DNA from 2 places in the Clostridium celatum genome. Region 2 is predicted to be linked to the other one. Evidence: predicted binding sites of a transcription regulator. Region 2 holds the regulator's gene; the other holds the start of a gene.
The links. The regulator HrcA, encoded in region 2, represses chaperone genes, less so after heat shock. The targets are predictions, from matches to a motif close to TGTTAGCACTCNNNNNNNNNGAGTGCTAACA.
Positions count from the first base shown of each region.

Region 1: a site for HrcA is predicted at 2,584-2,614, ahead of groES (co-chaperone GroES). Genes of this name have one in related genera too.

Region 1 covers NZ_JAJKGM010000027.1:39,208-43,409, reverse strand. Annotated here, with positions in the region: gene LPC13_RS11560 (thioredoxin domain-containing protein) at 1-290, shown strand, start outside; gene LPC13_RS11555 (4Fe-4S dicluster domain-containing protein) at 559-2,046, shown strand; gene groES (co-chaperone GroES) at 2,638-2,922, shown strand; gene groL (chaperonin GroEL) at 2,940-4,202, shown strand, end outside.
Region 2 covers NZ_JAJKGM010000002.1:48,282-52,483, reverse strand. Annotated here, with positions in the region: gene dnaK (molecular chaperone DnaK) at 1-1,005, opposite strand, end outside; gene grpE (nucleotide exchange factor GrpE) at 1,057-1,662, opposite strand; gene hrcA (heat-inducible transcriptional repressor HrcA) at 1,688-2,716, opposite strand; gene hemW (radical SAM family heme chaperone HemW) at 2,934-4,064, opposite strand; gene lepA (translation elongation factor 4) at 4,162-4,202, opposite strand, start outside.

The DNA.
Region 1 (4,202 bases), on a different contig from region 2:
TTTTTACATTATCAACATGTAAAGATTGTAAAAAGATGAAAGAAGTATTAACTCCATATCTAGAAAATCATTCTTTAGAAATTAATGAAGTTATTTTAGATAAAGAAGGAACATCTGATGAAGAAGTACAAAATAATAGAAGGAAAATCAATACTGTATTTGAAGATTTTAATTCAGTACCATCAATGTATTATTTAAAGGATGGAGAAATTATTGATGAAATTTTTGAAATTACAGAAGAAGAGCAATTAGAAGAGTGGGTTGTAAAGAATAAATTAGATAAGAAATAGATATTAATTTGAACTGGTTAAATTATTTTGTCATAATTACCAGTTTTTTTATAATAAATAATTTTTAAGATAGAAAGATTAACTTATAACGAGGGAAATTTACTTAGAATATACTATATGAATAGCTCGTGAAGATAAGTTTAAATATAGAGTGAATTTAAATAATAATTATTAAATAAAATAAAATTCAGAAAATTCAGAAATAAAAGTAATATTGGTAAAATATTGTATAATTAAAGTGGGTGAAGAGAATGAGGGGAGTGGTAAAATGTTTAAATTTGAGACGCAACTAAAAAAGCTTAAACATGAAGTTTTAACTGAAGTTGCAAGACTTGCAAGGGTTGATGGAATAAGCTTAGAAAGTATAGAAAAAGTTCCTTATGAAGTAATAAAAGGAGATATTGCACAATATAGATGTTGTGTATATAAGGAAAGGGCTATAGTTTTAGAAAGAGCTAAACTTGCAGCAGGTTATTTAGCAAATGGGGATAATGCTGATACTGATTTAATAGATATTAGACCAGATGAACAAATTATTTATGTTATTGAGGCTGCATGTGATAGATGTCCTATAAATAAATTTAATGTAACAGATTCATGTAGAAATTGTTTAGCACATAGATGTCAAGAAGCATGTAATTTTGGAGCAATAACAATTGTTAATGGTAGGGCCTATATTAATCAAGAATTGTGTAAAGAGTGTGGTGGATGTAAAAGAGCATGTCCTTATGATGCTATATCAGAGGTTATGAGGCCATGCAAAAGAGCGTGTCCAACAGGAGCTTTAGATATTAGAGAAGATGATAGAAGAGCTATGATTAAAGAAGAATTATGTGTAAATTGTGGTTCTTGTATGAGGGCATGTCCGTTTGGAGCAATTTCAGATAAGAGTTTAATAGTTCCAGTAGCTAAGAGACTTGGTAGAAATAGAAAGATGTATGCTGTAGTTGCACCTGCAATAACAGGGCAATTTGGACCAACAATGAATTATGGCAAAGTAAGAAATGCTATAAAATCTCTTGGATTTGAAGATATGATAGAAGCAGCATTAGGAGCAGATGCTGTAACTGTTCATGAAGCTAATGAATTTGTTGAAAGGATGGAAAGAGGAGATAAGTATATGACTAACTCTTGTTGTCCAGGATTTTTAAGCTTTATTGAAAAGACTAATCAAAGTGAAGCAACTAAAATTTCAGGAACAGTTTCACCTATGGTTGCAACAGCTAGATATATTAAAAAGAAAGATCCAGAAGCAAAGGTTGTATTTATTGGGCCTTGTACAGCAAAGAAAGGTGAGGCAGTTAGACTTGGAATTGCTGATGCAGTTGATTATGTTTTAACATTTGAAGAATTGCTTGCATTATTTGAAGCATTTGATGTAAATCCATTTGAATGTGAAGAGGAAAATGTTAATGATGCATCTGTATTTGGAAGAGGCTTTGGTGCAGCAGGTGGTTTAACAGCTGCTATTAAGAACTATGTTTCAGATAGTGGGGTAGAAGTTGAATTTAAGCCGGTAGCTGTTTCAGGATTAGAATGTAAGAAAACTGTAACGCTTGCTAAGATGGGGAAATTGCCAGGAAACTTTATTGAAGGTATGATGTGTGAAGGTGGGTGTATAAATGGTGCAGGAACCATGGTACCACCACTTAAAGCTAAAGGTGCATTTACTAAGATAAATAGTACAACAACTATTAAAGCTGTACTTAAAAATCATACACTTAAAGAGTTTGAAGATGTAAATTTAGAAAGATAAAGATGTAAGAATTAATAATTAAAAAGTAGGATTATATTAAGAGGCATTAGCTTATTGGATATAGTCCTACTTTTATTAAAAAGAGTAATATTAAATTGGAAAATAGAAATTTTTTGTTAACAGATTTATTAATTTTCATATTTATAATTTGTGTAATATATATATATATTATGTAACAAAGAAATATTGCCTAATATGGATAGTGTTAAGTATATCAATTTATAAATTAGAAATAGATAGAATTGATATGTAAGAAAATAGATTTAAAATAATTATTAATATACTATTATCACTTATTTGTAATAATAATGATTCAGTGAATTAATAGAATCAATATTGTAATTGAGTCAATATATAGATAATATTTGGAGTGATAGTGAAGATATAAAATAAAGAGAATCTATTAATAAATTAATGGAAATTAAAGTAAAAAGAAAATAATTTAATATAATTAGTAATATTTGACCATATAGAGGTAATAATATAGAAAGTAATTGTTGAAAGATTAACATTAAAATTATATTATATATATAAAGGTATTAGCACTCTATAACGGTGAGTGCTAATAATTAAATTTTAGGAGGGTGTATTATGAATATAAAACCATTAGGTGATAGAGTAGTAATAAAAAAATTAGAGGCTGAAACAACAACTAAAAGTGGTATTGTTTTAACTGGAAGTGCAAAGGAGCAACCACAAGAAGCAGAAGTTGTAGCAATAGGGCCTGGAGCTGTAGTTGATGGGAATAGAATTCCAATGGAAGTTGCTGTTGGGAATAAAGTATTATATTCAAAATATGCAGGAACAGACGTAAAAGTTGACGGTCAAGAATATATTATTTTAAAGCAAGATGATATTCTTGCAATAGTAGAATAGTTAGGAGGAATTTTATTATGGCAAAGATGATTCAATTTGGTGAAGAAGCAAGAAGAGCTATGCAAGTTGGTGTTGATAAGCTTGCTGATACAGTTAAAGTAACTTTAGGACCTAAAGGAAGAAATGTTGTTTTAGATAAGAAGTTTGGATCACCACTTATAACTAATGATGGTGTTTCAATTGCGAGAGAAATAGAATTAGAAGATCCATATGAAAATATGGGAGCACAACTTGTAAAAGAAGTTGCAACAAAGACAAATGATGTTGCTGGTGATGGTACTACAACAGCTACTCTTTTAGCTCAAGCTATTATAAGAGAAGGACTAAAAAATGTTACAGCAGGGGCTAACCCAATGTTACTTAGAAATGGTATAAGAAAGGCTGTAGAAACTGCAGTTAATGAGATTTTACAAATTTCAAAGCCTGTAAGTGGAAAAGAAGATATAGCTAGAGTTGCGGCAATATCAGCAGCTGATGATGAAATTGGTAAATTAATTTCTGATGCTATGGAGAAAGTAGGAAATGAGGGTGTTATTACTGTAGAAGAATCTAAATCAATGGGTACTGAATTAGATGTAGTTGAAGGTATGCAGTTTGATAGAGGATATATCTCTCCATATATGGTTACAGATACAGAAAAGATGGAAGCTATTTTAGATAATCCACTTATATTAATAACTGATAAAAAGATATCAAATATTCAAGAAATATTACCAGTATTAGAACAAATAGTTCAATCAGGTAAAAAACTGTTAATCATTGCTGAAGATATTGAAGGAGAAGCAATGGCTACTTTAGTAGTTAATAAATTAAGAGGAACATTTAATTGTGTTGCTGTTAAAGCTCCAGGATTTGGTGATAGAAGAAAAGAAATGCTTCAAGACATAGCTATTTTAACTGGTGGTCAAGTAATTTCTGAAGAGTTAGGTAGAGATTTAAAAGAAACTACATTAGATATGCTTGGTCAAGCTGAAAGTGTTAAAATTTCTAAAGAAAATACTACTATTGTAAATGGTAGAGGAGATAGTTCTGCAATAAAAGATAGAGTTAATCAAATAAAAATTCAAATAGAAGAAACTACTTCAGAATTTGATAAAGAAAAATTACAAGAAAGGTTAGCTAAGCTTGCTGGTGGTGTTGCAGTAATTAAAGTTGGTGCTGCTACGGAAACAGAGCTTAAAGAAAGAAAGCTTAGAATAGAAGATGCTTTAGCTGCAACTAAAGCTGCTGTTGAAGAAGGTATAGTACCAGGTGGTGGAACAGCTTACGTTAATGTTATT
Region 2 (4,202 bases):
TTTTGAAGGTTCTTTTCCTGTAAAGTTCTTAACAGCTTCTTGTACTGCAGGTATTCTTGTTGAACCACCAACTAATATAACTTTATCAATTTGGCTAATTGAAAGTCCAGCATCGCTTAATGCTTTCTTCATTGGTTCTATTGATCTTTGAACTAAATCATGAGTTAATTCATTAAATTTAGCTCTAGTTAAGTTCATATCAATGTGTTTTGGACCAGTTGCATCTGCAGTGATGAATGGTAAGTTAATATTTGTTTGCATTGATGATGATAATTCTATTTTAGCTTTTTCTGCAGCTTCTTTTAATCTTTGAACTGCACTCTTATCATTTCTTAAATCTATTCCATATTGTGATTTAAAATCATTTGCTATATAATCTATAATCTTTTGGTCAAAGTCATCTCCACCTAAGTGAGTATCTCCATTAGTTGATAATACTTCGAATACTCCATCTCCTAATTCAAGAATAGATACGTCGAATGTACCTCCACCTAAGTCATAAACGAATATTTTTTCACTGTGGTCAGTCTTATCTAATCCATAAGCTAATGAAGCTGCAGTTGGTTCGTTTATTATTCTTAATACTTCTAATCCTGCTATTCTACCAGCATCTTTTGTTGCTTGTCTTTCGGCATCATTAAAGTAAGCTGGAACTGTAATAACTGCTTGGTTTACAGTTTCTCCTAAGTAAGCTTCTGCATCTGCTTTAATTTTTTGAAGTATCATTGCTGATATTTCTTGTGGTGAATAAACTTTATCATCTACATGAGTTTTATGGTCTGTTCCCATTTCTCTTTTTATTGAAATTATTGTATGTTCTGGATTTGTAATCGCTTGTCTTTTAGCAATTTGTCCAACCAATCTTTCTCCATTTGCTTGGAAAGAAACAACTGAAGGAGTAGTTCTAGCACCTTCTGAGTTAGTGATAACTACTGGTTCTCCACCTTCCATAACAGCTACACATGAATTTGTAGTACCTAAATCAATACCTATAATTTTTCCCATAATTTTTTCCTCCTCGAAATTACATATCTATTTAAAGATTTTCCTTAATTACTATTTTGCTACTGTAACCATTGAATATCTGATTACTTTTTCGCCTCTTTTATATCCTTTTTGATATACTTGAGCAACATCATTGCTATTTAAATTTTCATCTTCAACAACAGAAATTGCTTGATGTAAATTTGGATCAAATCCATTAGTTGTATCAATTTCTTCAACACCTAATTTATCTAAAGAGTTTAAGAAACCTTTTATAGTCATCTCAACACCCTTTTTAAGATCATCTACATTTCCATCTACAGCTAAAGCTCTTTCTAAATTATCAGCTACAGGAAGCATTTCCTTTAATACATCAGTACATGCATCAGTATATATTCCTTCTTTTTCTTTAGCTGTTCTTTTTCTATAATTGTCATACTCAGCTGTTAATCTAAGTAATCTATCTTTTAATGTTTCTAATTCATTAGAAAGCTTTTTATTTTCTTCTTTTAAATTTCTAATCATTGATAAATCATCTGATCCAGTGTTTTCTGAATTTTCTTCTTCTACTTCTTCATTTTCCGTAGACTCAGCAGTTTCTCCTACTGTTTCAGTTTCTTCTACTGTTTCAGCTTTTTCTAATATTTCTTCATCTTTTAATTCTTTGTTTTCTTCCATCCTTACACACCTCATCTCTTTTCATTCAATACTCTTGGTCCTGAAGACTTTTATTTAACTCCTTTATCACTTGTGCCATAATTGAGACTACTTTAGAATAATTAATTCTCTGTGGACCTATTAGTCCAATACTGCCAATTGGTCTTCCACCTAAAGAATACTCTGCTGTAATTACCGAGCAATCTTTTGCTTCAGGTATATAATTTTCATCACCAATTTTAATAGACATATCACCACTAGTTTCAAGTAACTCTATAACACAATCCTTATTGCTTATTAATTGAAGTACCTCTTTTGCCTTTTCAATATCGTTGTATTCTGGATAATTAAAAAGATTTGTTGTTCCTTCAACCACTAACTCTGATTTGGAGTTATTGTTTAAACTTTCATATAAAGCTGGAAGCATTGCATTAAATAAATCATCAAATCCTACTAATTCATTTTTTAGTCCATTAATAACCTCTAAGTTAATAGCTTCAATAGTTAAATTTTTAAGTTTACTATTTAATACTTCATTAATTCTACTTAGCTCATCATTACTTGGGGCATTTTTAACCTTGATTCTATGATTTTTTATAACTCCACTATCTGTTACAATTACTGAAATTAAATTTGTCTCATCAATTTTAATTAATTGAAGTGATTTTATATAACTTCTTTTCATTGATGGAGTTTGAACTATACATGTTAAATTTGTTAATTCCGATAATAAAACACAAGCTTCTTTTAAAATTGTATCAACTTCTTGCATAGCTGAGTTAATTAAATATTCTTTAATTCTAAGCTCTTCATCCTTACTTAACTTTTGTGTTTCCATTAGTTTATCAACATATAACCTATAGCCCTTACTAGATGGTATTCTTCCTGCTGATGTATGAGGCTGTTCTAAGTACCCCATTTCCTCTAAATCTGCCATTTCATTTCTTATAGTCGCAGATCCTACACCTAAATCATACTTTTTAGCTATTGTTCTAGATCCTACAGGTTCTCCCGTTACTATATAGTCATTAATAATGGCTTGAAGTATTTTTATTTTCCTTTCATCAATAGCCATCTCATCACCTCTATTTGTTAGCACTCATTTAAGTCGAGTGCTAATGACTACAATATCAATATATTCTTATTTGTTTTTTTTGTCAATTTCATATTTCTTTAAATTTTCAATTATTTTTTTGTATAATTTAGTTTTTTCTAAGTTTTCTCTTTCCATCTCTAAATTACTCCTTTTTTCTTAGCTTTTTAAATAGTCAACTATACAACCATTGAATTATCTATTTATCTAATATGAAATCAGACATAACAATATTAGATAATTCAATTCCTTTTGAAGTTAAATACATAAAATCATCTTTTACAACTAAAAGACCTTCTCTTATATTTTTCTCAATGACATGCTCATATATACTGTTTATATCTACACCAAATTTTTTATTAAATTTAGATAAACTTATCCCTGAAAGCATTCTTAATCCCATAAAAATAAATTCTTCTATTTCATCTTCTCTTGAATTTTTATGTTTTTCCATAACTACATTATCATTATTCTCTACTCTTTTTATATATTCATTCATATTATCTATATTAACCAATCTATATCCATCAATATAAGAACTACTTGCTAATCCTACACCAATATATTCACCTAAACTCCAATATACCTTATTGTGTTCACATTCTTTTTCAGGCAAAGCAAAATTAGAAATTTCATATTGGTGATATCCATACTTTTTTAATATATCTTTCGTCATTTTATCCATAATTCTTTCATCATCTTCTGACGGTATTTCTAATTTATTTTTTTCGTATAAAGAGTAAAATGCTGTACCTTCTTCAATAATTAAACTATATGCTGATATATGCTCTGGTTTTAACTCACATATTTTTTCCAATGTATATTTCCATATTTCTATTGTTAAATTTGGCAAACCATACATTAAATCTACATTTATGTTAGTAAACCCTATTTTTCTAGCTAATTTATAATTCTCTAAAAATTCATTAAAGGTATGTATACGACCAATTCTCTTAAGCAATTTATCATCACAAGATTGGAGTCCAAAACTTAATCTATTTACGCCATAATTTTTCATAAGCATTAATTTTTCTTCATTTACTGTTCCTGGATTGCATTCTATTGAATATTCTACGTTTTCCGATAAATTTAATTTTTCAACACAACTAAGTAACTTTTCTAATTCTTTTACTTCAAGATGCGAAGGCGTTCCTCCACCAATAAATATAGTTTTAATAATATAATTTGAACATTTACTTTCAATTTCTTTGACTAATGCATTTATGTAATCCTCTCTAAACTTTTCTCTCCCTGCAAAGGTAGGAAAATCACAATAAAAACATCTTTGTTTACAAAATGGTATATGTATATATAAGCTAATTTCTTTCATTATTTTCTCCTCCAAACTATATAATAATTTACTTAATAATATCTTCGATTATGAAAAAAGACATTGCTATTGCAATGTCTTTTCATTAACACATTTATTAGTCTACTTTAAGTACAGCCATGAATGCTTCTTGTGGTA